DNA from 2 places in the Synechococcus sp. 60AY4M2 genome. Region 1 is predicted to be linked to the other one. Evidence: predicted binding sites of a transcription regulator. Region 1 holds the regulator's gene; the other holds the start of a gene.
The links. The regulator HrcA, encoded in region 1, represses chaperone genes, less so after heat shock. The targets are predictions, from matches to a motif close to TTAGCACTCNNNNNNNNNGAGTGCTAA.
Positions count from the first base shown of each region.

Region 2: a site for HrcA is predicted at 7,554-7,580, ahead of groES (co-chaperone GroES). Genes of this name have one in related genera too.

Region 1 is NZ_AUMZ01000001.1:2,087,043-2,093,483, reverse strand. It holds partial or broken gene tnpA (IS200/IS605-like element ISSoc3 family transposase) at 1-176, shown strand, start outside; partial or broken gene ureA (urease subunit gamma) at 315-581, opposite strand; gene SYN60AY4M2_RS09225 (heat-inducible transcriptional repressor HrcA) at 918-2,096, shown strand; gene tilS (tRNA lysidine(34) synthetase TilS) at 2,137-3,147, shown strand; gene SYN60AY4M2_RS09215 (SpoIID/LytB domain-containing protein) at 3,321-4,157, opposite strand; gene SYN60AY4M2_RS09210 (MFS transporter) at 4,236-5,525, opposite strand; gene yidD (membrane protein insertion efficiency factor YidD) at 5,729-6,010, shown strand; gene SYN60AY4M2_RS09200 (RidA family protein) at 6,034-6,441, opposite strand, start outside.
Region 2 is NZ_AUMZ01000001.1:275,825-300,847, reverse strand. It holds gene metG (methionine--tRNA ligase) at 1-664, opposite strand, end outside; gene SYN60AY4M2_RS01280 (FAD-dependent oxidoreductase) at 741-2,612, shown strand; gene SYN60AY4M2_RS01275 (hypothetical protein) at 2,642-2,968, shown strand; gene SYN60AY4M2_RS01270 (ATP-binding protein) at 2,958-4,274, shown strand; gene SYN60AY4M2_RS01265 (DUF3067 family protein) at 4,376-4,693, opposite strand; gene SYN60AY4M2_RS01260 (cytochrome b6-f complex iron-sulfur subunit) at 4,867-5,385, shown strand; gene SYN60AY4M2_RS01255 (apocytochrome f) at 5,560-6,543, shown strand; gene SYN60AY4M2_RS01250 (PhzF family phenazine biosynthesis protein) at 6,605-7,417, opposite strand; gene groES (co-chaperone GroES) at 7,661-7,972, shown strand; gene groL (chaperonin GroEL) at 8,063-9,697, shown strand; gene SYN60AY4M2_RS01235 (DUF429 domain-containing protein) at 9,871-10,698, shown strand; gene SYN60AY4M2_RS01230 (GuaB3 family IMP dehydrogenase-related protein) at 10,854-12,017, shown strand; tRNA gene SYN60AY4M2_RS01225 (tRNA-Val) at 12,058-12,129, shown strand; gene SYN60AY4M2_RS01220 (iron uptake porin) at 12,437-14,017, shown strand; gene SYN60AY4M2_RS01215 (iron uptake porin) at 14,463-16,043, shown strand; gene SYN60AY4M2_RS01210 (DUF6671 family protein) at 16,186-17,025, opposite strand; gene SYN60AY4M2_RS01205 (SulP family inorganic anion transporter) at 17,093-18,790, opposite strand; gene gyrA (DNA gyrase subunit A) at 19,092-21,647, shown strand; gene SYN60AY4M2_RS01195 (DUF760 domain-containing protein) at 21,838-22,233, shown strand; gene SYN60AY4M2_RS01190 (glycerate kinase) at 22,320-23,504, shown strand; gene psb28 (photosystem II reaction center protein Psb28) at 23,676-23,990, shown strand; gene gatA (Asp-tRNA(Asn)/Glu-tRNA(Gln) amidotransferase subunit GatA) at 23,996-25,023, opposite strand, start outside.

The DNA.
Region 1 (6,441 bases):
ACAACCTGAAAACAGTCTCCAGCCGGTTGATTCGCAAAGAGTTCGCCACAGAGGTGGCACGGTTCTACAGCAAGCCTGTATTTTGGACAGGGGCCTATTTTGTTGCCTCTTGTGGTGGGGTCACCGTTGAGGAGTTGAAGAAGTATGTCGAGCAGCAGGCAACGCCCAGATTGTGAGACTCAGGGGCATTGAACCCCTTCGTCTCACCGCCTATCCTCCAGCCCGCCAAGCTGCGCTGTGGCGGGAGTACCCCGGAGGTTCTGATGGACAACCTCCTAAAGTCTCTGGGTCTTTGGGGGATCCTTAGAAAGCAGCTAGCGGATGGTTAACAGCTTGGTTTCGTCGGGAAAGGTGGCCTCTACTTGAATTTCCGGGATCCCTGGCATCACGTCCTCTCGGCTCAGCCACGTCAGACCTTCGCTCATCACCTGAGCAACGGTTTTCCCTTCCCGCGCCCCTCCAAGATAGCTGCGCTCAGGTAGGTCACCGCCTTGGGGTAATTGAGTTGGAGGCCCCACTGCCGCCGATCCCGAGCTAGCTGGACGGCCAGGTAGAGCAACCTCCTGGGGGGACAAGTACATGGAGCGACCTCGAAAGATACAAAACGATACAGAACAGGCAGCAGCAGGCTCACTTAGCCTAGAGTTGACTTAACACTTTAGTACCCCCTTTGGGCAAAAATAAGGATGCAGAGGCTACAGGGAGCTCCGCTTTTCTCGCCAAACCAAGAGCCTCCACCTCTTTCCACCTCTGCTGTTGCAATTTTCCGCGCCTGCAACCCAAGATGAAAGGGTAACAATAAAGTTAAAGAGAGAAGTAAAAGTTTATCTGATCCTCATTTAGCCCTAGCTTGGTTGACCTGAGATCCATTGGCTAATTCCCCTTAGCAGGTGTTGATTGGGTTCTTTTGAGCAGCCATGAAACTCGAACTGACTCCTAGACAACGGAAGATCCTGTGGGCAACGGTGCGCAGGTATATTGCCACGGCAGAACCTGTCGGCTCCAAAACCTTGGCCCAGTCCTACAACCTCGGAGTCAGCACGGCTACCATTCGCAACGACTTGGCCACGCTGGAGCAGGTTGGGTTGCTGTTCCAGCCCCACACCTCTGCCGGTCGGATCCCTTCTGACTTTGGCTATCGGGTCTATGTGAACGATCTGTTGAGCTCCGCCAACATGGATGGGATCCCGAACGATGCTCCCCAGCCGGAGCCCCATCCTGCGCTGCAGCAGTTGCTGGATCAGCTCAACCGTGAGCTGGGGGACGACCTCGATAGCTTCCTACAGAGGGTGGCACAGCTTTTGGCCCACTTGAGCGGTTGCATCGCCCTCATCACCCCTCCCCAGGGGCCGGTGGTAGCCGTTCACCACGTGCAGTTGTTGTCGGTGGGGCCGGGGCGGGTAATGGTGCTGGTGGTTACGGATTCCTATCAAACCCACTCGGCCTTGGTCAGCCCACCGGATTGGCCTGACGATCGGCGCGAGGATCTGGAAGATGAACTGCAGCTACTGAGCAACTTCCTCACCCTGAAATTGCGGGGCAAGACTTTTGCCGAGCTGCAGGATCTGAGCTGGTTGAAGCTGGATGAGGAGTTTCGCGCTTACAGCCATTGGCTGCAGCAACTGCTGCGCTCGGTAGTCCAACGCTACCTGCGGCCCTCTCTAGGACAGGTGTTCAGCGCGGGCATGACGGAGCTGATGCGGCAGCCGGAGTTTTCCCAGGCTCAGCGGATGCAGGCGGTGGCCCAGTTGCTCGAAGAGGGATCCGAGCAGCTGCAGGGGATGATCGGGCTCTATTCCACGCCAGGTTGCCTGTTCACGAGCGAAGCGGCTCTCTCGGCCCCGTCGGCCAGGGAGAAGGCATCCTCCAGCACCGCAGATCAGGATCCATCCCACAACGTTCCCGTGATCATCTACATTGGCAGCGAGAACCCGCTGGAATCGCTGCACCACTGCACGGTCATCGCCTCAGTTTATCGCCGCCGCTCGGCGCCGCTGGGGACGGTCACCTTGCTGGGGCCGACTCGCATGGCCTACGAGCGGAGCATTGCGGCTGTGCAGACGGTGGCCTCGCATCTCACTCGGGCCCTTGCCTGAGGGATCCCAGGTCTGGGTTGCCCCCGAGCAATAGCCAACTGTGGCCAGGCTTTCTCCTCTTCACTTGCGGGTTCAGTGTGCCATTCGCGAGCGGCAACTGCTTCGCCCCGGCCAGCGGCTGCTGGTAGCTTTTTCCGGCGGACAAGATTCTTTTTCCCTGCTCCAGATCTTGCGGGATTTGCAGCCGCGCTGGCGGTGGCAGATCTTTGTTTTGCACTGCGATCACCGTTGGTCAGCCGATGAGACGGCGTGTGCCCAGTTTTTGCAGGGATGGCTGCAACAGCAGGGCCTGCCCCACGCCGTTGAGACTGCCGATCCCATCCGCTGGGATGAGGCGGGGGCCAGGGCTTGGCGCTACCAGCAACTGGACAAATGGGCGCGCACCTGGAGCTGCGAGGCGGTGGCCACGGGGCACACGGCCAGCGACCGGGCGGAGACGTTTTTGTGGAACCTGCTGCGGGGCACGGGGGCTGCCGGCCTGGTCAGCCTAGATTGGCAACGGCGTTTGGACGAGCGGGATCCCACCTCCGCTTGGTTGGTGCGTCCCCTGCTGGGCCTTTCCCGCTGGGAAACGGAAGAGTTCTGCCGACAATACCAGTTGCCGGTCTGGCCGGATCGCAGCAACCAGGATTTGGCTCATGGCCGCAACCGCCTTCGCCTAGAGGTGATGCCCTATCTCAAGCAGCACTTTAACCCGCAACTGGAAGCGGCTTTGAATCGGGCGGCCACGCTGTTGCAGGCAGAGCATGAGCTGGTGGTGGCGCAAGCCGCCCAACTATGGTTGCAGGTGTACGAGCCGGCTTTGCCGGGGCTGCGACGGGATCCCTTGCGGGCTGCGCCCCTGGCTCTGCAGCGGCAGGTGATGTTCCAATTCTTGTCGCTGCTGCTGCCCCATCACCCGACTTTTGAGCAGGTGGAAGCCGGGATCCGGCTCCTGAAAGCAGGCCGCCGCAGCCGCAGCCCCGACTACCCAGGGGGTGGCTGGTTGGAGGTGAGGGGAGATTGCGTGGTCTGGGTTGCTGCTTCTCAGCCCGCCAGTTTTGTCCCCTAGGCCGGGATCGGCATGCCCACAAAAGCTCTTGGGCAAAGTTGTGGCTGCCCTATTTAGGTCCACTCCGGTCTTAACCAGAAGAAGCCGGCCAAGGGTGAACCCGGCCCGTTTGCGGCTGAAGGGCAACCTGGGGAGATGGGCACCCCTGGCAACCCAGAGCAAGGGGGAGTAGGTCAATCCGGCAACCGGCCAAACCTGACGCCGGGGTAGTAGTAGGCCAAGATTTGGCGGTAAGTCCAGCCCCGGCGGGCCAATTCTTGGGCGCCCCACTGGCTCATGCCGATGCCATGCCCGTACTTGGGATAGGGGCTAAAATCCGGCAGGCTTTTTAGGTAAGGGATCCCGCTCACCCCGACGGTTTGGCTGCCGGCGCTGGCGCTATACATGGCATTCACGAATTGCCCCCCATACACCATGACGATGCCGCGGGTGGCGTGTGTTGCTGCTAGGGCGGCTGCCGAGCGCTGCGACAGACCCCGATACACCTGGGAGCGGGTGTCGCTAAACACGTCAAACCAGCCGCGGGAATTGCGGTGGTGAAGAACATAGGTGCGGGCTGCCACCGCCTGGGCCTTGAGGGCCTCGGGCAGAAAGCGGGATCCCATCTCGGCTTCCACCACGCCGGCCACGTAGTCTTCCAGATCCACGTAATTGATGGCCAGCAAGCGGTTGTAGCCGGTCAGGAGCACTTTGCCAGAATACCAGCGGCCATCCACCGCCACCAGGCCACCCGCTTGCGGCTCGATGAACAACACCGGGCTGACCACCCCCTGCAGGCGCACCCCCTGAGGGCCGGGCTGGGCCAGAAACCCTTGCATGGGGGGCAACTCGGCCAGCACCTCTTGGCGGCTATTGGTCAGTTGGGCAGGGAGAGAAACCCCCACCACCAAAGGGGCGGTGGCATCGGCCAAGGCCACCCGCACCGTTACCCCCCAAGCGCTCTCGATCCATCCCCCTAAGGCGCCCACCAGCAGGGATCCCAGGAGGGCAAGCCAACCCCGTGCTCCCATCTGCCCAGAGTTCTTTTTTGTACAGCAACCCCAGCCTAGGATAGGGCAAATCGGACTTGGGGACAAAAATCAGGGTGCCTAGAGGGCAGGACGGGATCCCGTTGGCAGGGGAGGGGACGGCTGGGGCTGTTCCGAAGGGACAGGATCTGGCTGTCGAAACCGATCGGTTTCCAGGCCCAAGGCAAAGCGCAGGGAGGATCCCGGTCGCCCGTTGGAGAAGCAGAGAAAAGAGCCCAAGGAAGCCAACGCCAGAAGGGCGGCGTAGCCAAACATGGCCCGATACCCGAACCCCCCCGCCAGCGTGCCCAGGATCGGCCCCGCCAGCCCAATGCCCAAGTCAAAGCCACACATCACCAAGCTAAACAGGCGACCGCGCTCCGCCGGCTCAGAGCGATCCGCCACCAGGGCGGAGATCAGCGGGATCAAGGTGCCAAAACCCGACCCCACCACGATCCCGGCGGCGAGAAAAGCCGCAGCGCTGTCGGCAACCCTCAGGATCCCCATCGCCAGAGCATAGGTGGCCAGGCTGAGCGAGATGAACGGCCCCCGCCCGTAGCGGTCGGAAGCGCGACCAGCCAGCAGGCGCACGCCGAAGCTGGACAGGGCCACCGCCGTATAAAAAAGACCTGGATTCAGGGGAACTCCGGCCTCTTGGATCAACAGAGCCACAAACGTGGTCTGGGTGCCAAAGGCCAGGCCAACCAACAACATGACCCCGGCGAGAGAGCACACCTTCGGGCTGAGCACAAGGCCCCAAAACGCCCCATCCGAGGGCAGGGATCCCCAATCCCCACGGCGCTGCTCTCGAACCAATTGGGTACAGAAAAAGCCCACCAACCCCAGCAAAGCGGCGAAGAGAAACAGAGGGCCATAACCGGCCAGCTCCTGCAAAAAACCGCCCAAAGCAGGGCCGATGGCTACACCCATGGGATTGACCAAGCTCATGTAGCCCAAGATCTCGCCGCGTTTTTCTTCCGGGGCAAAATCCGCCACCAAAGTAACGTAGGCGGTGGCAAAAGCGGCGATGCTGATCCCATGAAAGGCCCGTACCAGCGCTATCCACGGGATCCAATCCCAAAGCCAGTACCCCAAAGGCGCCATCCCCGCCGCGCCCATGCCGATGAGCAACACAATGCGCCGACTGTGGCCATCCGCCAGCCGCCCCAGCCAAGGACGAAAAGCCAGCAGCCCAATCGAGAAGGCCCCCATCACCAAGCCCACCTCTTGGCTGGTGCCGCCCACATCCCGGACGTAGAGCGGCAGCGTGGGCAACAGCGCAGACAGACTGGCCCAAAAGAGCAGCCCGGCCACGAACAAAATGCCCAAGTTGCGCCGCTGTGCTGGCTGTAGCCGCCCAAATGCCCTCACGCCCACTCCTGATGAAACTCTTACAACCATGCCGAGGAGCAAAGCCGTCTCCACGGCATCCCCGAACAGAAGTATTACGAAATGTATATTTGGGTGGTGACTTTTTGGATCTTAACCTCTTGTCTGGAGCTGCGCAGGAGGGCAGACGTTAGCCTGGAAATGGCCTTTTTGTACGCTGGCCTATGGCGGAACGGTCGGATCCCTTGACTCGCGGTTTAGTTGCCCTGATTCGAGGCTACCAGGTGGCCATCTCCCCTCTGCTACCGCCTGCCTGCCGCTACTACCCCACCTGCTCCCAGTACACCCTGGAAGCCGTGCGGCGCTACGGTGCCATCCGAGGCGGTTGGCTGGGGATCCGCCGCCTCTGCCGCTGCCACCCTTGGCACCCGGGAGGCTACGACCCGGTGCCCGACTTGCCGGGATCCGCACCCGAGGAAAACGGTCGCCCCAGCCCAGATGGCCAACATTCTGGATCTGGGGGTTGAAGAGTTGCAGCTTTTAACCGCCGCTATCGGTAGCAGGCCACCGCCTCGATTTCCACCAAGGCATTCAAGGGCAGGCCAGCCACCTGCACGCAAGAGCGGGCCGGTGCCGGATCGGCGGCAAAAAACTCTCGATAAACCGCGTTCATGGCGGCAAAGTCTTTCATATCCGCCAAAAAAACGGTGGTCTTCACCACATTGGCCAAGCTTGTTCCCCCTGCTTCCAGCACGGCTTTCAGGTTCAGCAGCGCCTGCCGAGTTTGCGAGGCAACATCTTCCCCCGCCAGCTTGCCGGTTTTGGGATCCAGGCCCACCTGTCCGGCGGCGAATAGAAATGGCCCCGCAGCGGCAATGCCCTGGCTGTAAGGGCCGACAGGGGCAGGAGCAGCCTCGGTTCGCACCTCCTGCGGCCCTGCCTCAGCTCGAGTGGGGTG
Region 2 (25,023 bases), 1.8 Mb from region 1:
TGGGATCCGCCGGGAAGGGGATCCCCCAGGAGACGCTGGGGCGAGAGATGGAGAAGTCCCGCAGGCCCTGCTTGACAAAGTTGATCACCTCATTGCGGCGGCTTTCTGGTTGAATGAACTCCGGGTGCTCCGCATAGAGGGCTTCCAGTTTTTCCTGGTAGCGAGAGAGGCGAAAAAAGTAGTTTTCTTCGTCTTTCCACTCCACTTTTTTGTTGGGGTGAAGCGGGCAAAATCCGCCTTCTAAGAGCTCTGACTCGTCCTTGAACTCCTCGCAGGCAACACAGTACCAGCCCTGCTGCCGGCCAACGAAAATATCCCCCCGATCCCACACTCGCTGGAAAAACTCCCGCACAATGGCTTTGTGGCGAGGGTCGGTGGTGCGGATAAAGCGGTCGTAGCGGATGTCCAGCAACTGCCAAAGCTGGGCAAACTGGGCCGCGATCTCGTCGCAGTGCTGCTGCGGGGGAAGGCCGCGCTCTTCGGCGGTGCGCTGGATCTTCTGGCCGTGCTCGTCGGTTCCCGTTACCATCAGCACATCCTTGCCCCGCAGGCGATGGTAACGGGCGATGGCATCCGCCGCCAGGGTGGTGTAGGCGCTGCCGATGTGGGGGGCAGCGTTGACGTAGTAGATCGGCGTGGTGATGACGAAGGTGGAATTCGGCATGAGCACTCGCAGCGCTTTCCCCCATGATAAAAGTTGCCGGAAAGTCCGACAGGCCCAGTTACGGGGCGGAGGTGGGATGAAACTTCTGTTCAACCTCAAGGGATGGGGCGGCGGCCTTGTGGGGGCCGGGATCCTGGGCGCCGGGGCGGCTCTGGCCCAGCCCTTGTCGGAAACCCGCATCCCCTGTGAGATCTTCATCGCCGGGGGCGGGCTGGGGGGGGTGGCAGCGGCCTACGAGGCTCTGCAACTGGGCCGACAGGTGTGCATGACCGAGATCACCGACTGGATTGGCGGCCAGGTGAGCGCCCAGGGGGTCTCGGCTTTGGATGAGCGGCCCTTGCAGCGGGAAAACGAGATCTTTCCCCAGGGCTATAGAGAGTTTCGCCGCCGGGTGCGGGAAAAGTACGGCGGTGATCCCAATCCCGGCAAGTGCTGGGTGAGTGTGCTCTGCTTCTCGCCCCAGGTGGGCCACCAGGTCCTGCGGGAGATGGTGGATCCCTATCTGCAGTCGGGGCAGTTGCGGCTGTTTACCGAGACGGTGGTCAAGGACTTGCAGATCGAGGATTACCAAATCCGCAGCGTGCAGGCCATCCGCAACATCCCCAAACACGCCGGCGTCCAGCCGGAGAATCGGGGGGATCTCTCCAGCTACTTTCTGAATTTTTACCGCCTAGAGCCCACCGAGGATTGGGACAAAGAGATCCTGCGCTTTGAGCCGCCGCCAGAACGCCAAGGCAAAACCCTGCCCTGGGTGGTTATCGATGCTACCGAAACCGGCGAGCTGCTGCCGCTGGCGCGGGTGCCCTACCGCCTCGGCACGGATGGGGAAAGCCGCTGGGAGCCCAGCTCCAAGCCCTACAGGGATCCCTACTGCACCCAGGGGTTTACCTACACCTTTGTTATGGAGCGCTCTGCTGTGCCGCAGGTGCCCATCAAGCCCAAGTTCTACAACGACCCGCTGCACGGCCCCTACTACAGCTTTGAACATCCACGCTTTAACTTTGGGATGGTCTTTACCTACCGCCGCATCCGCGGCCAGGTGTTTGGCTTTGGGGAAGAGGCCATCCGGGTGGGGGATCAATCCATGCAAAACTGGACCTGGGGCAACGACTGGCGCATCACCGGGCCGGAGATGAACCTGATTCTCACCCACGAGCAACTGCAAGCCTCAGGCCAACTGGATCCCGGCGGCTGGATGGGGGGCTTGCGGGTGGAGGCGCTGCGGCGGGCCGAGCAGCATGCCAAGGGCTTTTTCTACTGGCTGGTGGCGGGGCGGACGGATTTTCTGTTGCAGCAGGCGGATCCCGACTTTCAAAAAGACTTTTACCTGCGCTATGCCTACCTGCGGGGGCCCGATAGCCCCATGGGAACTGCCAGCGGCCTTTCCAAGTACCCCTACATTCGCGAGTCGCGGCGCATCATCGGTCGGCCCAGCCCTGCCTACCCGCAGGGATTTACCATCTACGAGTCGGATATCACCACGCGAGAATCGGAGCTCAATCGCGGGCGGCCCTTTATTTTCTACGACTCGGTGGGGGTGGGCCAGTACCCCATCGACTTTCACGATTGTCTATTGCCGGATTTTTCCCTGCCCCCCAGCCACAACCAGGATGCCCAGGCCCCCAGCTACCCCTACCAGATCCCACTGCGGGCTTTGATCCCCCAGCGCATCGACAACCTCTTGGCCGGCAACAAGAACATTGCCACCAGCCGCATTGCCAGCGCCTCCTATCGGGTGCACCCGGTGGAATGGGCCATCGGCACAGCCGCCGGCCACACGGCCCACTTTGCCCTGGAGCGGGATCTGATCCCGGCGGAGATCCTGCGCGAGCCGCTGCTGGACTTGCGGCTGTTGCCGGCTCTCCAGGCCCAGATCCAGAGCCTGGGCAATCCCATCCAATTTCCCGGCACCACCATCACCGCCACTGAGTGGGCCCAATCTCGCTAGCCTAGAAAGGCAAGGTTGGGAGCTGGCCGATGGATGCTATGGGGGTTGAACTGGGGGGACTGGAGGCGATCCGCCCTTCGTTGTGGGCGGCCACAGCCCTGTGGAGTCTGGGGCTGATGTGGGGCTTGTCGCCGCTGCACCGCCGCCTGCAGGAGGGTTGGGAAAAACAGTTGGCCTGGGATCCCAGCGGAGCTCTGGCCTCTTTGCTCAGCGTCCTTCCTTTCTTGCTGGCAGCAGCGGTGGTGGTGGCCCTCACCGAACTCTCTTTGGGCAACAGCTGGGCCGTCTCCTGGGGTCTGATTGCCTGCGTTGGCGGTGGCCTCTACGAGCTGGGCCGGCGGGACAATGCCCGCTAAGCGCTCTGGGCCGGCCCTCACCCCCAGCCCCTTTGACAACGCCAAGTTAGAGCGACTTGAAGCGATGACCCCCCTCGAAGAAGCGGCGGAAGCGGCGGCTAAGCTGCTGGTGTTTCGGGAAATCTGCGCCCACCCCTTGGCCCTGACCTGGCAGGAGCTCACCCAGGAGTTGATGAGCGGGGATCCCTTGCCCTGCTGGAGAGCCTACGGACGCTGGTTTGAGCTTTTGGCCCAGGAGGGCTTGAGCTGGCGGGAGTGGCTAATCCGAGAGATCCGCTGGGCCGATAACCCTTTCTCGCGGGCGGCGCTTCGACCCCAAGGGATCCCAGCCCCCCTTGTGCAAGCGGCCCGCCACGATCTCCGCTGCCTGCAGATCCTGGCCGATAGCCAGGAGACCATTGCCGAGCAGATGCGGGCGCTGGGCCTGGGGATCCCTTGGCCGGATGGGGAAGGGGAGAGCCCTGGCTGGGATCCGCGCTCTTTTGCCGACTGGGGCCTGAGCCTGGAGGCGCTGATCGCCCACTACCGCCGAGCGGGGGTGGGGCTCTGTGGCCGCTATTGGGCCTTTCGCTGGGGGCCGGCAGGGCTAGAGGGGATCCCCACTCCCGACTTGCCCGACTGGGAAGAGATCTACGGCTATGAACGGCAGAAACGGCAGTTGGCTGCCAACACCGAAGCCCTGCTGCGGGGGGATCCGGCGTTGCATGTGCTGCTCTATGGGGCGCGGGGCACCGGCAAGTCTTCGCTGGTGAAGGCGTTGCTGCGCCGCTACGGTTCCCAGGGGCTGCGCCTTTTGGAGCTGAGACGGGGAGATTTGGGTCAATTGCCTCAGATCTTGGCAGATCTGGGAGGGTGGGGGCTGCCCTTTGTCCTGTTTGTGGACGATCTCTCCTTTGAGGCCGACGAAACTGAGTTTAAGCAGCTCAAGGTGCTCCTGGAAGGAGATCTTGTTCCACCACCGCCCAACGTCCGTCTCTACGCCACCAGCAACCGCCGCCACCTTATCCGCGAGTTTTTTGGCGATCGTCCCAGTCCCCAAGATCAAGAGGTCCACGCCTGGGATACGGTGCAGGAAAAGCTGTCGCTGCGGGATCGCTTCGGCCTTACCCTTACCTTCACCCCTTTTAGCCAAGCTGACTACCTGGCCACGGTAGAACACCTGGCGCAACGGCTGGGCCTCCCGCACCCTTTAGATACCTTGCGCCGCCAAGCCCTCCTCTGGGCGCAACAGCAGAACGGCTTTTCCGGTCGCACCGCCCGCCAGTTCCTGCATGCCTTGCAGGCCGGCCTGGTGGAAGTTGGATAGCCGCAGGCCGGCTGAGGTCTGGAGTTTTCGTCATAGGGACGAACCTGTCGGTTGCTGCAATTGCAAACTCCCCTTCAGGGAAGAGCCGGGGGCGAGGAAGACTACAGCAGCCACTCGGAGGCGCGCTCTCCCACCCCTTGCAAATTCAAAGGAATGGCCACCGCCTTGCCTATGCGGGGTTTCTGACGGGTAGCCTCAATTTCTCGCTGCACCGCTTCCCACACGCCCCACGCCTGCAAATGGGCCATGACAGACTCCAGGCGAGCCAGATACTCGGCTTCGCTCAAGGGGAAAGAGGGCTGCTCCAGGTAGCGCCACATCACCAACAGAACCACCCTGCCCCCCATGCGGCGCAGTTGCACGTCGTAGGAATAGCCCCACTTCTCCCGCAGCAAAGCTTGAAAGTCGGATCCCGTCATGGTCTGGCTCGGATTGGGTTGGGACTGAGCTGGGCCGCAGCAGAAAAACCGCCGCCTCTTCCCTTGCACTTCCTTTAGCTTTGCATTTCTTAATGATATTAGCCAAGGAGCTCGGTTAGGATGATGTCGTTTGTCAACGAACATTAAAACTTCTCAGGTTTGTACTGGCCATTATGACGGAAGCGGTTAGCAACTTCGAGGCACCCCCCATGAGCCGGCGGGTTTTTCTGAATGCCCTCCTCAGCAGCTCGGTGGGGGTGGTGGTGGTGGGCACCCTCTACCCGGTGGTGAAGTATTTTATTCCGCCCTCTTCCGGTGGGGCAGGAGAAGGTGTGATAGCTCAAGATGCTCTCGGCAAGCCCATCAGCGTCAGTGAGCTGTTGGCCACTCACGCCGCCACGGATCGCGTGCTGGCCCAAGGCTTGAAGGGGGATCCCACCTACATTGTGATCGACAACGGGGCGGTGGCCAACTACGGCCTCAACGCGGTTTGCACCCACCTCGGCTGTGTGGTGCCCTGGAACGCGGGGGAAAACCTGTTCAAGTGCCCCTGCCACGGATCCCAGTACGCGGCCAACGGCAAGGTCATCCGGGGGCCGGCTCCCCGCTCCCTGGAGCTGGTGAGCGCCACGGTGGACGGCGACAACGTTCGCTTCAGCCCCTGGCAAGGCCCCGATTTCCGCGAGGCCTGAGGCGTTACGATAGGCTCCAGAGAGACCCCTGTAAGGGGCCACAGCCGGGTCAGAAGTGGGGGAAAAGGCCAGAGAGGTTGCTGCGCTAGTCCTGGCTAGAGCATGAGTTGTGAGCTTTGAGGAGATTGCCCCAAAGGGCTTGCGAGAATTTTGATTGAGATTCTGAGCTAACTTATGAAGCGAATTTACTTGGCCTTGTGTGCGCTGCTGCTGTTGCTGGGGACGGGATCCCCTCCGGCAGCAGCCTATCCGTACTACGCCCAGATGGCCTACGACAACCCGCGCGAGGCCACCGGGAAAATCGTCTGTGCCAACTGCCACCTGAACGCCATGCCTGCCCGTGCCGAAGTGCCGCAGGCAGTTACCCCGGGCCAGGTGTTCACCATCAAGGTCGGGATCCCCTATGACTTGAGCAAGCAACAGGTGTTGGCGGATGGCAGCAAGGGCGGCTTGAACGTTGGCGCTGTGGTGGTGTTGCCAGAAGGCTTCCGCCTGGCCACCGAGGAGGAGATGACGGAGGAGCAGCGCCAGGAAACCGCTGAGACCTACATCACTCCCTACAGCGACGAGAAGCCCAACATTCTCCTGGTGGGTCCCCTGCCCGGCGAGCAGCACCAGGAAATCGTCTTCCCGGTGGTCGCCCCTGACCCGAAGGAGGATCCCTCCGTGGCCTTCATGAAATATCGGGTTTACATTGGCGCCAACCGCGGTCGTGGCCAGATCAACCCCGATGGCAGCCTCAGCAACAACAACGTCTTCCGCGCTCCTGCCACGGGTCGTCTGACAAGCATCGCCACCATCGAATCTGACCTCAGCGATCTGCCGCCTGAGCTGGCCGCCCTGGTGCCGCCCGAATACGAGTTGCCGGGCACGCGGGTGCTCAGCTTCGAGACTGAAGGCGGACTGAAGCACTTGGTGGTGCCGCCGGGGCCGGAGTTGGTGGTTAACATTGGCGACAGCGTCCAAGAAGGGGATCCGGTTACCAACAACCCCAACGTGGGCGGCTTTGGCCAAGTGGAGCGGGATCTGGTGCTGCAGAACCCGGAACGGGTGAAGTGGTTGGTGGCCTTCCTGGCAGCGGTGGCCATCACCCAGCTTCTGCTAGTGCTCAAGAAAAAGCAAGTGGAGCTCATCCAGGCGGCAGAACTTTTGGGCTAGCTTGCGCACTTATTCTTCGCGAGAGTCTTCCCAGCACCTCGGAGCCAGCCGGGGTGTTTTTTTAGGGAATCCTCAGCTCTCCCGCTATCACCAGCACCGCCTGCCCGGCAATCTCCACCCGAGTGCCGAGATCGCGACACCACAGCTCGCCTCCCCGCGCCGAGAGCTGGCGGGCTTTGAGCTCAGTCCGGCCCAGGCGCTGCGACCAATAGGGTGTCAACAGGCACTGGGCAGACCCGGTCACCGGATCCTCCGGGATCCCCAACTGGGGGGCAAAAACACGACAGACAAAATCTGGCTGGTCTTCTAGATCCCCTCCCGAGGCAGTGACGATCAACCCAGAAACAGGCAGTGCCTGAACCCGCTCCCAATCCGGCTGCAGCTGCTGCACCTGCTGGGCCGAAGTCAGCACCGCTACCCCCATGCTGCCGCGGTACAACTCCAGAGGAGGGATCCCCAATGCCGCAGCCACCTGCTCTTGGCCTTCCGGCCAGGGTTGCGGGAACTGGGCGGGAAAATCCATCGCCAGCCGCTCCCCCTGCCGCCGCACCTGCAGCCGGCCACTGCGGGTGGAAAAGGCCACCCCCTGAGCTTCCGGGTGAATCTCGGTCAAGAGCACATAGGCGCTGCCCAACGTGGCATGGCCACAGAGTTCTACCTCCGTGGTGGGAGTAAACCAGCGCAGCCCATAGTGGGGAACCTCGCCTTCGGATCCCTGGGGCAGCAAAAAAGCCGTTTCCGACAGATTGTTCTCCGCCGCAATTGCTCGCATCAAAGCTGCCGGCAGCTCCTGAGGCAGCAAACACACCGCTGCCGGATTGCCCTTAAAAGGCACTGCCGTAAACGCATCCACTTGAAACAACGGGATCCGCACCTGCTTGCCCAACCTACCTCAGGCCATGATCCCACAACAGGCCCAGAAGTAGGGGGATCCGCACCCCGACCGTACCCGCCAAAAGCGGGATCCCACCGACAGAGGCTATTGTCAGGCCAGAAAGTTGGCTGATAAACTAGCACTCGTAAGTCGAGAGTGCTAAGTCGCTTCCCTTCGGGGAAGTGGAACTAATGGAAATGAAAACTTCAGCTTCGTGCTTTAGGATCACGGAGGACATTCGTCATGGCTGCAGTAGCTCTTAACGTCTCTACCCTGAAGCCGCTGGGCGACCGCGTGCTGGTCAAAATCGCTCAGCAGGACGAGAAAACCGCAGGTGGGATCTTCTTGCCGGACACTGCCAAGGAAAAGCCCCAGGTGGGGGAAGTGGTTGCTGTTGGCCCTGGCAAGCGCAACGACGAGGGCAAGCTGATCCCGATGGAACTGAAAGCCGGCGACAAAGTGCTCTACTCCAAGTATGCCGGAACCGAAGTCAAGCTGGGCAGCGATGAATATGTGCTGTTGGCCGAGCGGGACATTCTCGCCATTGTTCAGTAATAGTCAGTGATTCAGCAGCAGTTCAACGAACGATTGAATCCTTAAGACTCTGTTTCACCCTTACCTGCATTTGCATCGGAGAGGTTGACTATGGCCAAATCAATCATCTTCAGTGAAGAAGCCCGCCGCGCCCTAGAGCACGGCATGGATATTTTGGCAGAAGCCGTAGCCGTTACCCTGGGTCCCAAAGGGCGCAACGTCGTGCTGGAGAAGAAGTTTGGCGCACCCCAAATTGTTAACGATGGGGTAACCATCGCCAAAGAGATCGAGCTGGAAGACCACATTGAAAACACTGGCGTCTCCTTGATCCGTCAGGCGGCTTCCAAGACCAATGACACGGCTGGGGACGGCACCACCACCGCCACCGTCCTGGCCCACGCCATGGTTAAAGAAGGGCTGAAAAACGTGGCCGCCGGCGCCAACCCGATTGCCCTCAAGCGCGGCATCGACAAAGCCGTGAAGTTCCTGGTGGACAAGATCGCCGAACATGCCCGCCCGGTGGAAGACTCCAAAGCCATTGCCCAGGTGGCGGCCATTTCCGCCGGCAACGATGAGGAAGTGGGCCGCATGATCGCCGAGGCCATGGACAAAGTGGGCCGCGAAGGGGTGATCTCCCTGGAAGAAGGCAAGTCCATGACCACTGAGCTGGAAGTGACGGAGGGGATGCGCTTTGACAAAGGCTACATCTCCCCCTACTTCGTCACCGACACGGAGCGGATGGAGGCGGTTCTGGAAAACCCCTACATCCTGATTACCGATAAGAAAATCACCCTGGTACAAGACCTGGTGCCGGTGCTGGAGCAAGTGGCCCGCGCCGGTCGTCCGCTGCTGATCATCGCCGAAGACATCGAGAAAGAAGCCCTGGCCACTCTGGTGGTGAACAAGCTGCGGGGCGTGCTGAGCGTGGTGGCGGTGAAAGCGCCTGGCTTTGGGGATCGCCGTAAGGCCATGCTGGAAGACATCGCCATCCTCACTGGCGGTGAGGTCATCAGCGAAGAGCGCGGCCTGAAGCTGGAGAACGCCCGTCTCGACTCCTTCGGCTCGGCCCGTCGCGTCACGGTAACCAAAGACCACACCACCATCGTGGCGGAAGGCAACGAAGCGGCTGTCAAAGCCCGCTGTGAGCAAATCCGTCGCCAAATTGAAGAAACCGACTCCACCTACGACAAAGAAAAACTGCAAGAGCGCCTGGCCAAGCTCTCCGGCGGTGTGGCGGTGATCAAAGTGGGCGCGGCCACCGAAACTGAGATGAAGGATCGCAAGCTGCGCCTGGAGGACGCCATCAACGCCACCAAGGCGGCGGTGGAAGAGGGGATCGTCCCCGGCGGCGGCACTACCCTGGCGCACCTGATGCCGGCGGTAACGGAGTGGGCGCAGGCCAACTTGTCCGGCGATGAGCTGGTAGGGGCCATGCTGGTTGCCCGCGCGCTGGGCGCTCCGCTGCGCCGCATTGCCGAGAATGCCGGCCAGAACGGCTCGATCGTGCTGGAGCGGGTGAAAGAGAAACCCTTCACGGTGGGTTACGACGCCCAGAACGACGCCTATGTGGATATGTTTGAGGCGGGCATCGTTGACCCGGCCAAAGTCACTCGCTCTGCCCTGCAAAACGCCGCCTCGATTGCCAGCATGGTGCTCACCACCGAGGCCATCGTGGTGGACAAGCCGGAGCCCAAGAGCAACAAGCCCGCTGGCGGTGGCGGCGGCGTGGATGACTACGACTACTAATCTTCGGGCAGGAAGAGGCAGAGGCTTCGCCAGCTAGCGGAAAGTCTGCTGCCTTGTCAGAGCAACCATCTTCCGGGATCCCGGCTGGGATCCCTTTATTCTTGGGCATTTCCCTCTCCCAGGCGTCCGGGGGGTGAGGGCGAGCCATCCTACTAACGGAAGGAGAAGGCGGCGTGGCACGGTTAATCTGCATTGGCCTAGACCTGGCCTGGTCGGCCCGCAACCCCTCTGGCGTGGCAACGCTGGAGGTTGAGAGCGGGGATCCCCAAGCCCCGAACCTGACGGGCCACCTGCGGGACAACCGCCTCTTGCAAACCGACCAGGAGATTGTGGACTACATCCAAGCCCAAGCGGGAGGGGATCCCTGCCTGGTGGCGGTGGATGCCCCCCTGCGCGTCCCCAACCCCAGCGGCCAGCGGCGGGCGGAAGCCGAGCTGAACCGGGTGTTTCGCGCCTATGCCGCTGGCGCCCACCCGGCCAACCGCCGCCTCTTGGCCAAAAACGGCCAGGTGCGAGGGGAAGCCTTGGTGCAAGCCCTAGCCAGTTATGGCTTTCGCGAGCAGGCCAGCATCGAGCAGGGATCCCTGGCCCGGCAGATCACCGAAGTCTTCCCCCACAGCGCCATGGTGAGCCTGTTTGGCCTCAGCCGCAGCCTCCCCTACAAAGCGCGTCCCCGCCGCACCTGGCTGCAACGAGAACAGGCGTGGCGGCTGTACCAGCAACATCTGCGCGCCTTGGCCAGCGCCGATCCGTCTCTGCAAGGCCACGAGCCCCTGCTCCAAGTGGAGGTGGGATCCCTTAGGGGCCGCCAACTCAAAAACTACGAAGACCAAGTCGATGCCTTAATGTGCGCCTACATCGCCCTCTACGGCTTCCGCTGGGGATCCGAGCGCTGCCACAGCTTCGGCAACCTGCAAGAAGGCCACATTTTCACTCCCCTGCCCCCCTCATTGCAAGGGAAGAGCCCTGTTTCCTCGCCGGAAACTCCACAAGGGCTTTAACTCGGGCGAGGGTATGGCTTCTGCCAGACCGGCCAGACTTCCGTTGAGGCAGAGACAAGCGAAGCTAAACCGGAGGGAAAACCCGGCTCTTGCTAGTCTCAAATCACACGTTGGCGGCATGATAGGAAGAAGGGATCCTGTCAGAGGGGAGGGAAATGAACGCACAACTGGGGCGCAATCGGCAGGCAAGACGCGCTTACGGGCTGGATGAGATTGCGCTGGTGCCGGGCAGGCGAACCCTGGATCCCAGCTTGGTGGACACCCACTTCACCCTGGGAGGGATCCAACGGCCCATCCCCATCATCGCCAGCGCCATGGACGGCGTGGTGGACGTCAAGATGGCCATCTTGCTCTCCAAGCTGGGGGCAATGGGCGTGCTCAACCTGGACGGGATCCAAACCCGCTACGCCGATCCCGATGAGGTGCTGGATCAGATTGCCGCGGTCGGCAAAGACGAGTTCGTTCCCCTGATGCAGCGCCTCTACAGCGAGCCGGTCAAGCCGGAGCTGATCCAAGAGCGCATCCGCCAAATCAAAGCGGCCGGCGCCATCGCGGCCGCTAGCTGTGTGCCCGCCCACGCAGCTGAATATGGCCCCCTGGTGGCTGAAGCCGGGGGGGATCTGTTTTTCGTTCAGGCCACGGTGGTTTCCGTTCACCACAAGGTTCCCGAAGGCATGGAACTGCTGGATCTGGCCCAATTTTGCCGGTCGATGCCCATTCCTGTTGTGGTGGGCAACTGCGTTACCTACGATGTCGCTCTGGAGCTGATGCAGGCCGGAGCTGCCGGTGTCTTGGTGGGGATCGGCCCTGGCGCTGCCTGTACTTCCCGCGGCGTGTTGGGGGTGGGGGTACCACAGGCTACAGCGATTGCCGACTGTGCCGCTGCACGGGAGCAGTTTTTGGCGGAAACCGGCACCTATGTCCCTGTGATTGCCGATGGGGGATTGGTGACCGGTGGCGACATTTGCAAGGCCATCGCCTGTGGAGCGGACGCAGTGATGATCGGATCCCCCTTGGCCCGCGCCTATGAGGCCCCCGGTCGCGGCTTTCATTGGGGCATGGCTACCCCCAGCCCCATCTTGCCCCGCGGCACCCGCATCCGCGTGGGATCCACCGGCACCCTGGAAGAGATCTTGTGCGGCCCCGCCCGCCTCGATGACGGCACCCACAACCTCTGGGGCGCCCTGCGCACCAGCATGGCCACCCTGGGCGCCGCCAACCTCAAAGAAATGCACCAGGTGGAGATCTGCATTGCCCCCTCCCTTTTGACCGAGGGAAAGGTCTACCAAAAGGCGCAGAGCCTGGGCATGGGGAAATAGCCTCCCGGCAATGCTAGACTCGGTGAGCTGGGATCCCCCAGGGCGGTTAGCTCAGCGGTAGAGCGCCTGCCTTACAAGCAGGATGTCACTGGTTCGAGTCCGGTACCGCCCATCCCCGCTTCAGCCCGCGACTTAGGAGCTCTGTCTCGGCTTTGGCGTGCACCCGCTAGTCAGGGTCGGATCCCTGAGGTAAAGTAATGGGTATGGGGCCTGGAGCGTCTGCCGCCGTTGAGCCTCACGTTGAGTCTCATTCAAAAAGAAAAAGTGTGTAAAGTGGTAGACGATGTGAAACAGGGCTGTACCATGTTTTTCGAGGGTCCGCAGTTGTCAGACTCGTGCTTGAGTTAGACAGTTGACTACCTCTAGAAGACATCGCCACAGCCGAGACAGGTGTGAGGACACAGAACAAGGAGAGAAACATGCCCGCGAAACACGCGAACTACTGGAAAACGTTGCTGGCCGGCACCCTGGGTGCAGCAGCAGTCTTGACCCCTGGAGTGGCCTATGCCCAAGCTACTGGGCCCGTCACCTCCATCTCTGAACTTTCTGATGTGCAGCCCACTGACTGGGCTTTCCAAGCACTGCAATCGCTGGTCGAGCGTTACGGCTGTATTGCCGGCTACCCTGACCGCACCTTCCGCGGCAACCGGGCCATGACTCGCTTTGAGTTTGCCGCCGGTATGAACGCCTGCTTGGATCGCATCAATGAGTTGATTGCAGCCGGTTTGGCCGACAAAGTCTCCAAGGAAGACGTGGCCACTCTGCAGCGCTTGCAAGAGGAATTTGCTGCTGAGCTGGCAGCCCTGCGCGGGCGGGTGGATGCGGCAGAGGCTGAGATTAACGATCTGAAAGGGAAGATCTTCAACCCAGTTACCAAGCTTAACGCTCAGGTCATTACCGCAATTCTTGGTAGCGCTCTTACAGAAGACCGGGTCGTACAAGGAAGAGTGGTAGCCGAGCAAAATCAGGCAAACATGACTCTTCCCTATCGGGTACGCCTGAACTTCGATGCCTCCTTTGTTGGCCGGGATCGCTTGCGTATCCGCCTACAAGCTCGCGATGCGGTTACTACCTTCTTTGAGGGTGACCCAGGCGTTGGCTTCCAGGGGGGTGCAGGTGGTACCTTCACCCTTGCCCAGCTGGTTTATCAATTCCCTGCTTTCGACCGCGCTGCTACTATCTACACGGGCATTACGGGTACGGGAGTGTCGAGCGTTCTGCAGTACAGCACGCCCTTTGATGCCCTGTCGGACTTTGCCGATGCTCCCAACTCTACGGCAGATGTGCCCAGCGGAACCCTATTTGGTTTTCGCTACCGTTTGAGCGACCAGTTTCGTTTAGCCTACGCCTACAGCACCAGAAGAGGTCAAGCTCTGGGGAGAGGCTTTGGCGATAGTGGCTTAACAGGTGATGATAGCGCTCACACCGTCGAGCTGGGCTTCTTGCCGACAAAGGGTCTGGAGTTCTACCTCCAATTTGCTTCCACCTACCTGCAGCAGGCGAACGACGGCCCCACCTTCCTGGCCACGGGTAAAAGTCTCTTCCGTGGACCGGTAAGAAGAACGCAGGTCAATGTCTCTGCGCGGGTAAACGCCTTTACAGTCGCAGCCAACTGGGAAATCAGCCCTCGCATTACCTTGTCTGGCTGGTTTACGGCTGGCAATGTGGATTACAACCTGCCCAATGTGGTACCGGCTGGTACTGTTGATCCGGGAGAGGAAGACTTTAATGGTTTCCTCTTTGGCTTTGTTTTCCCTGACCTCTTTGTGGAGGGTGCCAAAGGCGGGATTGTATTTGGGCAGCCAATCGTGACCACAGACAACGACGGAGTGTGGGATACTCGCCCCTTCGTTGTGGACGTCTACTACAGCTTCCCGGTCAACGAGTACATTACTCTAACGCCTGCTGCCTACTTTGTGAGCAACCCCAATGGCGGCAGACCCGGAGACAACGACCCAACCATCGGCGTGGGGGCTTTGCGAGCTGTGTTTACTTTCTAGTTCTTAAAATCCCTGCGCTGACATCCAAGTTGCTAAGTAGGGATCCACTGGGTTGGATCCCTTCATTGAATAAGAATAATCAACTCCTCTGTGGGGATAAGGATGCTGACATTGAAGAGCTTGAGGTTGAGCTTAAGACGAGGCCATGGGCTACAAAAAGCGCACTGCGTGAGATCTGCCCAGGTCTTTGCCACAGGCTCGGTGTAGGTGTGAGAATGGCGGGAACAGATACCCATGTCTTGGCCACAGATGTGGGGACACCGCATTAACTGTAGGGCAGGCCGGACAGCAAGAGGATGTGGACTTCGGCTGTATCATAATCTCCACATCATGTCTTCACCGAAGTCCGCAGTTGCCAGACTTGTTCTTGAGTTAGGCAATTGGTTACCTCTAGAAGACATCCCTACAGCCAAAAAGGTGTGAGGAAAAGAACAAGGAGAGAAACATGCCCGTGAAACACGCGAACTACTGGAAAACGCTGCTGGCCGGCACTCTGGGTGCAGCAGCGATTCTGACCCCTGGAGTGGCTTATGCCCAAGCTACCGGGCCGGTCACCTCCATCTCTGAGCTTTCGGATGTGCAGCCCACCGACTGGGCCTTCCAAGCCCTGCAATCCTTGGTGGAGCGCTACGGTTGTATTGCCGGCTACCCTGACCGCACCTTCCGCGGCAACCGGGCCATGACTCGCTTTGAGTTTGCCGCCGGTATGAACGCCTGCTTGGATCGCATCAATGAGTTGATTGCAGCCGGTTTGGCCGACAAAGTCTCCAAGGAAGACGTGGCCACTCTGCAGCGCTTGCAAGAGGAATTTGCTGCTGAGCTGGCAGCCCTACGCGGGCGGGTGGATGCCCTGGAGGCCGATGTTACTGATTTGAAAGGGAAGGTCTTCAACCCGGTTACCAAGTTGAATGCCCAAGTCATCGCCGCTGTTGTAGGCAGCGCTCTCACGGAAGACAGAGTTGTTGATGGGAAGGTAGTGGCAGAGCAAAACCAAGCCAACATGACTCTTCCCTATCGGGTACGCTTGAACTTCGATGCTTCTTTTGTGGGTCGCGATCGCCTGCGCATTCGTCTCCAAGCTCGCGATGCTGTGACTGAGTTCTTTGATGGGGATCCCGGCCTTGAGTTTGGCGGCCGTGGCGGCGGCACTTTCACCCTGGCCAAGCTGATCTACCAATTCCCAGCTTTCAACCGAGCAGCTACCATCTACACGGGTATCGTTGGCTCAGGTGTGTTCGATGTATTCAACTACAGCACACCCTTCGAAGCTCTCTCCGACTTTGCTGATGCTCCCAACTCCACGGCGGATGTGCCAGGTGGAGCTCTGTTTGGCTTCCGCTACCGCCTTTCCGATCAACTGCGCTTGGCCTACAGCTACAGCACCAGGAACGCTCAAGCCTTGGGCAAGGGCTTCGGCGACAGCGGTATAACCGGTAGCGACAGTGCCCACGCGGTAGAGCTGGGCTTCCTGCCGAATGAAAATCTAGAGATTTACCTGCAGTTTGCCAGTACCTATCTGCAGACGGCAAACGATGGCCCTGAGTTCTTGGCCAACGGTACAGCTCTTTTCCGTGGCCCTCTGAGAGTAACCAATGTGTCCACCTCTGCACGGGTGAACGCCTTTTCTGTGGCTGCCAACTGGGAGATTACCCCGCGGATTATTGCGTCTGGCTGGTTTACGGCGGGCAACGTTGACTATAACCTGCCCAACGTGGTACCGGCGGGCACCATCGATCCGGGCGACGAAGACTTCAACGGCTGGCTGTTTGGCTTTGCCTTCCCAGATCTGTTCATTGAGGGTGCTCAAGGGGGTGTGGTTTTTGGCCAGCCAATTGTGACCACCAAAAATGAAGGAGTTTGGGATACCCGCCCGTTCATTGTGGATGTTTACTACAGCTTCCCGGTGAACGAGTACCTCACCCTTACCCCGGCAGCCTACTTTGTGAGCAACCCCAATGGTGCTCTACCTGGGGACAACGACCCAACCATTGGTGTGGGCGCTCTGCGGGCAGTGTTTACCTTCTAACCCCTTGCTGTCCTGCCTAGGTTAAAAACAACTTAGGGATCCGCCACTGCGGATCCCTTTTTTATAGCAAGTCTCCCAAGCCTTGCCCTTGCACCGAAATACATCGAGTTGGAGCTGGCGCCGGGATCCTTCTCAAGACAAGTTAGGGGTTACAAAAGGCGCACTGAGCGGGATCTGCCCAGGGCTCTGCCACAGGCTCGGTGTGGGTGTGGGAACAGCGAGCACAGCCATATACCCAAGCCTTGGCCACGGGGGTGGGGGCGCCACATTGGCCGCAGGGCAGTCCAGAGACCGAGCGGATCTGCCAGTAGCCAGGAGTGCCGCAGGCCGGGCACAGGCTTTGGGCTTTGGCGATTAGGTTTTGGGTGGCGGCTGCGATAACCTGGAGCCGGGTTGGGTTGTACAGGGCCCGCATGTCGGTTTCCAGATGCAGGCCACCCTGCCGAGCCAGCAGCTCCCCCACCACCTGCTTCAGGGTTGCTTCGTCTTGGATTCCTTTGTGGATAACCTGGGGCTTTTCTGGCCGGTCGAGGGCGATCAGGGCGTGCTGGGGAAAACCCGCCCTTTGGGCAAAGTCCAGCGCTTCTGCCCAGCTCTGCACCCAGCGATGGCTGAAATTGGTTTGGGTGCTCTCTGCATAGCCGACCAGCTCCAAGGGCTCCGCGCCGGGTTCAAAAACCCTGAGCATGACCCACTCCTGATTCCAAGGGATCCAAGGGATCTGGGGGTGGGGGCCAAAGGATCCCTCGCTGGCCAAAACCAAAGAGGCGGGATGAGCTTGGCGGGCTCTCTCAATTTTCAGGCGTAGGGTGTGGATGGGATCCCCTGGCCGAGGCCGCTCCCGCGAGAAGGTGCCCAGTTGGTCGGTGTCCAGAGGTATCACTTGCACCTGGATCCCCAGGTGGTGGGCCAAGAGAGGGCCGATCACCTGCTCTTTGCGATGCAGGGTTGCCAAGTAGGCAACCCGACCTTTCCAGTGCATAGATCCAGAACTGACCCAGATCCGGCAAACGAAGTCTGCAGCTTTCTTGTTGGGCTCATCGGAGGGCTCAAACCAGGGGGCTGGGTTCTAGCGGCAAGCCCAACTGGGCGACGGCCTCGGCCAAAGCGGCCTCCCGGCTCTCCACAAATCGCTCTGCCGGCAAGGGCAGATGCAGGCTTTCCAAGCGCTGCCGGATCCGACCCTTGGCCCCGACGATCCACACCTGTTTGCGTTGATCTAGAGCTTCGCGGATGGCATTTTCCAAGGACAGCGTCGCCGAAACGCCTAGCATCGGCACATCGGACAAATCCAAGACCAAAGCCTGGCAGGAGGCCACCGCCTGGTGTTGGCGGGAAATGGCCTGGGAAACCCCGAAGATCATGGGCCCGCTCAGGTAAAATAGCAACACCTGACCGCGGCCCTGGCGCAGCAATTCCTTTTCCCGCGGGGTGAGATCTACGGCATCGTCCGCATCGGTAATGGCTTTCACCTCTTCCGCTTGCAGCTCGCTCAGACGCTGAATGGTGAGCAAATTGGCCACAAATACCCCTACCCCCACGGCGGCGATGAGATCCACGAACACCGTCATGAACATCACCCCGTACATAATGGCTGCCCCTTTGAGGGAGAGGCGGTGGGCCCGCTTCAGGAAGCTCCAGTCGAGGATATCCACCCCCACCTTAAAGGCGATCCCCGCCAGCACCGCCATCGGGATCCCTTGGGTGAGGGGAGCGGCAAACAGCACCACCATCAAGAGGATGAGGGCGCGGGTGATGCCCGCCAAGGGCGTACGTCCCCCTGACTGGATATTCACCACCGTGCCCATGGTCGCCCCCGCCCCCGGCAAGCCCCCCAGGAAGCCGGAGACCAGGTTGGCGATCCCCTGCCCGATCAGCTCTTGGTCGGAGTCGTGGCGGGTGCGGGTGAGGTTGTCGGCAATCACCGCCGTCAAGAGGGTGTCGATACAGCCCAGCATGCCCAGCACCACCCCGTCCAACACCAAGCTGGCCAGGGAAGCAAAGGGCAACTGCGGCCATTGCACCTGGGGCAAGCCGGTGGGGATGGGCCCGATGCGCCGCAAATCCCAGTCAGCCATGAACAAGTTGGCCACCAGCGTTCCCAGCACCAGGGCCACCAACTGGGGCGGCACCACTCTTCGCCAAGGCTTGGGATAGCCAAAGAGGATCGCAAGGGTCAGCAGCCCCAACCCCAGTTCCGGGAACTTGAGATTGAGCAGGTAGGTCGGCAGGTTCTGCACCGCCCCGATCACTCCCCCCTGGCTGGCGTGGCCCAAAAGGGGCGGGATCTGCAGCAAAATCATGATCCAGCCGATCCCCGACATAAAGCCGGAGATGACGCTGTAGGGCATAAGGGTGATGTATTTGCCCAGCTTCAGGGATCCAAACAGCACCTGAAACAGGCCCCCCACCATCACCACCGTGAAGGCCGGCCCCAGTCCCTGGTTCGGATAGCTGGCGGTAACCTTGGCAATGACTGCCGTCATCATCACCGTCATCGGCCCGGTGGGCTCGGAGATGAGGGTGGGAGTGCCGCCGAACAGGGCAGCAAAAAAGCCCACACACACCGCCCCATACAAGCCCGCCACCGGCCCGGCACCAGAAGCCACCCCAAAGGCCAGGGCCATCGGCAGCGAGACAATAGCCGTCGTCAGGCCACCGAAGAGATCCCCACGCCAGTTTTCTAGGCTCAGACGCCGACGCCAAGCCAGCACTCCCCCACCTTGCCCCGTCACTTGGCCCAACATGCCCCACTGCCCTCAATGCTATAGGCAGCCTATCATTGAGCGTTACCATAACGCCCCGATTAGAGGATAGATTTTTATCTATAAATGTCTTCAGGGATCCCCTTGGGACAGGGGGCAGCTCCGGGCAACTCCCTCTGCCCCGGCAAAAGGCAATGGTAGACTAGACGCAGGCGCACTTTATTTTAGTTTCCTGGGTTGCCGACCGTTGGCCGGCAATGGCGATTGCTGCTGCGACAGCTTTGTAACCTCGAACCGTGCCCGCGCCCAAGCCGACCGGGATCCCTCACCTCTACCCCCACCCATGAGCGACAACGAATTGACCGCGCGCATCATCTCCACCGACCTGCAGCGGGAGATGGCGCAGTCCTACCTGGAATACGCCATGAGCGTGATTGTCGGGAGGGCTCTGCCGGATGCCCGCGACGGCCTCAAGCCGGTGCATCGCCGCATCCTCTACGCTATGCACGAGTTGGGCCTGACGGCGGATCGCCCTTTTCGCAAGTGCGCCCGCGTCGTGGGGGATGTGATCGGGAAATACCATCCCCACGGGGATCAGGCGGTTTACGAAGCCCTGGTGCGCATGGCCCAGGACTTCTCCATGCGGGAGCGCCTGGTGGACGGGCACGGCAACTTCGGCTCCATCGACAACGACCCGCCGGCGGCCATGCGCTACACCGAGTGCCGCCTCACCGCTTTTGCCCAGGAAGCCCTGCTGCAGGATATCGACGCCAACACCGTCGACTTCATCGACAACTACGACGGATCCCAGCAGGAGCCGCTGGTGCTGCCGGCGCGGATCCCGCAGTTGCTGTTGAACGGTTCTTCTGGCATTGCCGTGGGCATGGCCACCAACATCCCGCCCCACAACCTGGGAGAGCTGGTGGACGGCCTGATCGCCCTCATCCACAACCCCAACCTGACCAGCCTGGAGCTGATGCAGTGGATCCCGGCCCCCGATTTCCCCACCGGCGGGCTGATCATGGGCCAGGAAGGCATCCGCGAAGCCTATACTACCGGGCGCGGCTCCATCACCTTGCGGGGGGTGGCCACGGTGGAGACCATCGAGCAGCGGGGCCGACCGACGCGGGAGGCCATCATCATCACCGAGCTGCCCTACCAAACCAACAAGGCAGCCATGATTGAAAAAATTGCCGAGCTGGTCAACGAGAAAAAACTGGAGGGCATTGCCGACATCCGCGACGAAAGCGACCGCGAGGGCATGCGGGTGGTGATCGAGCTGAAGCGGGATGCTCAGCCTCAGGTGGTGCTCAACAACCTCTACAAGCAAACCCCCCTGCAGAGCAACTTCGGGGTCAACATGCTGGCCATCCTCAACGGCGAGCCGCGCACCCTGACGCTGCGGGACGCACTGCAGGCTTTCTTGGATTTTCGGGCAGAGGTGATCGAGCGGCGCACCCGCTACGAGCTGCAGAAAGCCGAAGAGCGGGATCACCTGTTGCAGGGCTACCTTTTGGCTTTGGGGCAGTTGGATCGGGTGATCGCCCTCATCCGCGGAGCCGCCGATGCCGCCACAGCCCGAGCTGAGTTGCAGGCAACGTTGGGCCTGAGCGAAGCGCAAGCCGATGGCATTTTACAGATGCAACTGCGCCGCCTCACCGCCCTAGAAGCGGAGAAAATCCAGGCCGAACACGAAGACTTGGTGAGGCAAATTGCCGATTTGCGGGATATTTTGGCCCGCCGGGAGCGGGTGATGCAGATCATCAGCGAAGAGCTGCAGCAGCTCAAGAGCCGCTTTGCCAGCCCGCGCCGCTCCCGCCTCTGCCTGGAAGACTGTGAGCTCAAGGTTGCCGATCTGATCGAGAACCGCGAGACGGTCATCTTCCTCACCGAGCAGGGCTACATCAAGCGCATGGACCTTGAAGAGTTCCAGGTGCAGGGGCGGGCCACCCGCGGCAAGGCCGGCGCCCGCATCAAAGACGACGATGCCATCGAGCAGTTTTTTGCCTGTCGCAGCCACGACACTATCCTCTTTTTCACGGATCGGGGGATGGTCTATACCCTGCCCGCCTACGAGATCCCGCAGGGGAGCCGCACCGCCCGCGGCAGCGCCATCGTCCAGTTGCTGCCCATCACTCGGGAAGAGCGGGTTACCTCGATGGTGCCCGTGAGCGAGTTCAGCGACGACGAATACTTGGTGATGCTCACCCGAGCGGGCTACATCAAAAAAACGGCCCTCAGCGCCTTTGCCAATGTGCGTTCCAACGGCCTGATTGCCATCTCTCTGGAGGAAAACGATGAGCTGCGCTGGGTGCGCCGCGCCCGCTCCAGCGACGATGTGGTTATGGCGACCCGCCAGGGCATGTGCATCCGCTTCCGGGCAGATGACGAGCAACTGCGCCCCCTGGGGCGAGCCACCCGCGGCGTGCGGGCCATCACCCTCAACCCCGGCGACGACATCGTCAGCATGGACATCATCTTTGCCGAGTCGGTGATGGCCGCTGAGCGAGAGGGGGAGAGGCTGGCCAACCCCTGGGTGCTGGTGATTACCAAAGAAGGGCGGGGCAAGCGCTCGGCCATCGACCACTTCCGCCGGCAAAACCGGGGCGGCAAGGGGGTGATCGCCACTAAGTTCCGCCAGGAGTCGGATGAGCTGGCTGCCCTGCGCATCGTCAATGCCGAAGACGAGATCCTGTTGGTAACTGCCAGAGGCATTGTCATGCGCCAGTTGGCCAAGGCCATCCCCACTCAGTCTCGCGAGGCGACAGGGGTGCTGGTGCAGCGCTTGGATCCGGAGGACAGCATTGTAGGAGTGACGGTGGTGCCCGCTTCGTTTATCAGGGATCCGGCGGAAGCTGAAGAGGAGCCGGCAGAGGGGATCCCCGAGGCCGACGGTTGATCTCCGAGGCGGCGCCTCCCGAGGTACGGCATTTGCCGCCTCAAAGGGGTGGGATCCCGTACCGAAGGCGGCGAGGCTCGGGTGTTAGGTTTGACATAGCCCAATTGGCGGAGCTGCGAAGGCCTAAGGAATGGGGCCAACAGCTCCGAGTTGGGCTAGATTTGCTGTGTTTGGGGAGCTTGGTGACTCCATGTCGAGCCCGATCAATTTCATTCCTGGTTTTGAGGCCGCGCAAACGCCCAGCCCCAACAACCGCCTCTGGCAATATCTGCAGTCTCAGGATCCCAGCGTTTTTCAAGACATCGCCCGCAACTCGTCGCCGGAGGTGCTGGAGATCTTGGGCCACAACATTCGCAGCTTGGTGGGCAGTTTGCCGCCAGACCAATTTGGCGTTCAAATCATCACCAACCGCGAGAGCTTGGCAAAAATGCTCTCCGGGGCGATGATGGGTGGCTACTTTCTGCGGGTGATGGAGCAGCGTCTGGCCCTGGAGCAGTCTTTGGGCAACTCATCCGCCGCCGTCCCCTCTCCCCAACCTTCAACACCGGATCAACCTCCAACAGCGGAGGGGGGCAGTGCCCAATAGCTCCGGGCTCAGCCTTGCGGGCCCGCAGCCAAGTTCAATCCATCCTCTCTGTTGCCGCCGAGGACGTTTTAGGGCTGATGCTGGGTATGGGTTCACCAGACCAGGGATCTGAGTTCAGCCGCCCACCTCGGCGGGTTTTGATCTGCCCGGATAGCTTCAAAGGATCCCTGACAGCCAAGGCAGCAGCGGAGAGCATCTCCCGGGGCATCCGCCAGGTCTTGCCGAAGGCCAAGGTGGAGCTACTCCCCCTGGCCGATGGGGGCGAGGGCACGCTGGAGACCTTGTTGCCGGCGCTGGGGGGAGAGAAACGAGGGCTGTGGGTCACTGGCCCGCTGGGGGATCCCGTCTGGGCCGAGTACGGGGTGGCAGGCGAGCGGGCGCTGCTGGAAGTAGCCCAGGTGGCCGGCCTGACCTTGGTGCCCCCTGAGCAGCGGGATCCCACCCGCACCACCACCTATGGCCTGGGGGAGCTGTTGCGGGCCGTCTGCCGGGATCCCATCGCCGAGATTTGGATAGCGCTGGGCGGATCCGCCACCGTCGATGCGGGTGCGGGGATGGCGCAGGCCTTGGGCTATCGCCTCTTGGATGGGGCCGGGGATCCCATCGGCTGGGGGGGAGGGGAGCTGGCCCGCCTGGCGCGCATCGAGCCACCTAAACAGCGCATTTGGCAAGGCAAGCGCATCCGCGGCCTCTGCGATGTGCAGAACGCCCTCACTGGCCCGTTGGGGGCGGCTGCCGTCTTTGCCCCCCAGAAGGGCGCCACTCCCCAGCAAGTGCGGCAATTGGAGCAGGCACTGCAGCAGTGGGCCAGGGTGGTGGAGCGGGATCTGGGCCGGGCCGTGGAGGGGATCCCAGGGGCCGGCGCCGCCGGCGGGCTGGGGGCAGGATTGGTGGCTTTTTTGGGCGCCACCCTGGAGTCCGGGATCCAGCTCTTGGCCCAGCACTTGGCCCTGCCGGAGCGTCTCCGCCGCTGCGATCTGGTGGTAACTGGCGAGGGCCGCCTTGACGAACAGAGCAGCATGGGCAAGGTAGTGGGGGCGGTGCTGGAGCAGGCCATGGTGGCCCAGAAGCCCCTGCTGATTCTCTGTGGCCAGGCCACCCCGGCAGCCCGGGCCGACTTGGCCGCCCGACCCCTTCCCATTAGAGTTGCTGCCCTCTGTGACCGGATCCCGGATGTGGCCGAGGCGCAGCGCCAGGCCGGTTACCACCTGGAGCAGATGGCCGCTTGGGAGTTGAAAAAGTTTCTGGCCAGGGATCCGATCCCCACCTAGCAAATGGCTGGGAAACAGCTTATCCATCGATCTCCAGCTCCCCTCTCCCCTTGGGAGAGGGGCTGGGGGTGAGGGCCGCTAGGGGCGGGGATCGCTTGGGTCAGCGACAAAGTGTCTTAATCATCGTGTTTGGAACAACTATAATGACTTGAATGAGTTTTTTTAAAAATTATGGCCACTATTGAGTTTTCTCCCGGTATTCCAGAAGTGCCAACGCAGGTGCGGTTGCTGAAATCCAAAACCGGCAAGCGGGGATCCGCCATTTTTCGCTTTGAGGAGCTGAAGTCCGACACGCAAAGCATCCTTGGCATGCGGATGATCGACGAGGAAGGGGAGCTGACCACCCGCAACATCAAAGCCAAGTTCTTGAACGGGGAATTCAAGGCCTTGGAAGTGATCTACGACATGGAAACAGAAGCAGAATGGGAGCGCTTCCTGCGCTTCATGGAGCGCTTCTCGGCAGCCAACCAGATGGGCATGGCCTAGTGGGCTCAGCTTTTGGATTTTTTGCTCCCCTTGGTGGACTTGCTCTTGGCTTTGGGCTGTTGAGCGGTTCCCTGGGCCTGCTCAAGGGGGGGCTGTCCCAGGGGAGGTCGCCGCTTGTGCCAGTCGGTGCTCTGCTCATAGGCATAGGCCACCCGCAGCACCTTGCTCTCCTGCAAGACGTTGCCGATGATCTGCAGGCCAATGGGCAGACCGTTGGCAAAGCCACAGGGCAGGCTCAGCCCCGGCAGGCCCGCCAAATTGACCGGGATCGTCATCAGGTCGCACAGGTACATACTCAAGGGATCCTCCCGCTCCCCCGCTTTGAAGGCTGGCGTGGGGGTGGTGGGGCTGACCAGCACATCCACCTTCTCGAAGGCCCTGAGGAAATCCTGCTTGATCAGGGTGCGCACCTTCTGGGCTTTGAGGTAGTAGGCGTCGTAGTAGCCGGCAGAGAGGGCATAGGTGCCGATCATGATGCGCCGCTTCACCTCCGGCCCAAAGCCGCGGGCGCGCGTTTTGCCGTACATAGCCAAGAGCGAGTCGGCGGGTTCCCGCAGGCCGTACTTGACGCCGTCGTAGCGGGCCAGATTGGAAGAAGCTTCCGAAGGGGCGATGATGTAGTAGGTGGCCAGGCCGTAGCGAAAGCTGGGGCAGTCGATCTCCAGGATCTCCGCCCCCAGCTCCTGTAGGTGTTGGATGGCGGCTTCCACAGCAGCACGGGTTTCCTCGCTGCAGCCTTCCCCCAGCAGGTTGCGGATGACTCCAATCTTGAAGCCTTTGATCTCGGGGATCAGGGCCTGGCTATAGTCCGGGATCTCCACCTTGAGGCTGGTGGAATCCAGGGGGTCATGGCCGGCAATCCCCTGCAGCAGCAGGGCCACGTCCTCCACCGTGCGCCCAAAGGGCCCCACTTGATCCAAAGAGGAGGCAAAAGCCACCAGCCCATAGCGGGAGACCAGCCCATAGGTGGGCTTGAGGCCGACCACGCCACAGAAGGCCGCCGGCTGGCGGATCGATCCCCCCGTATCCGATC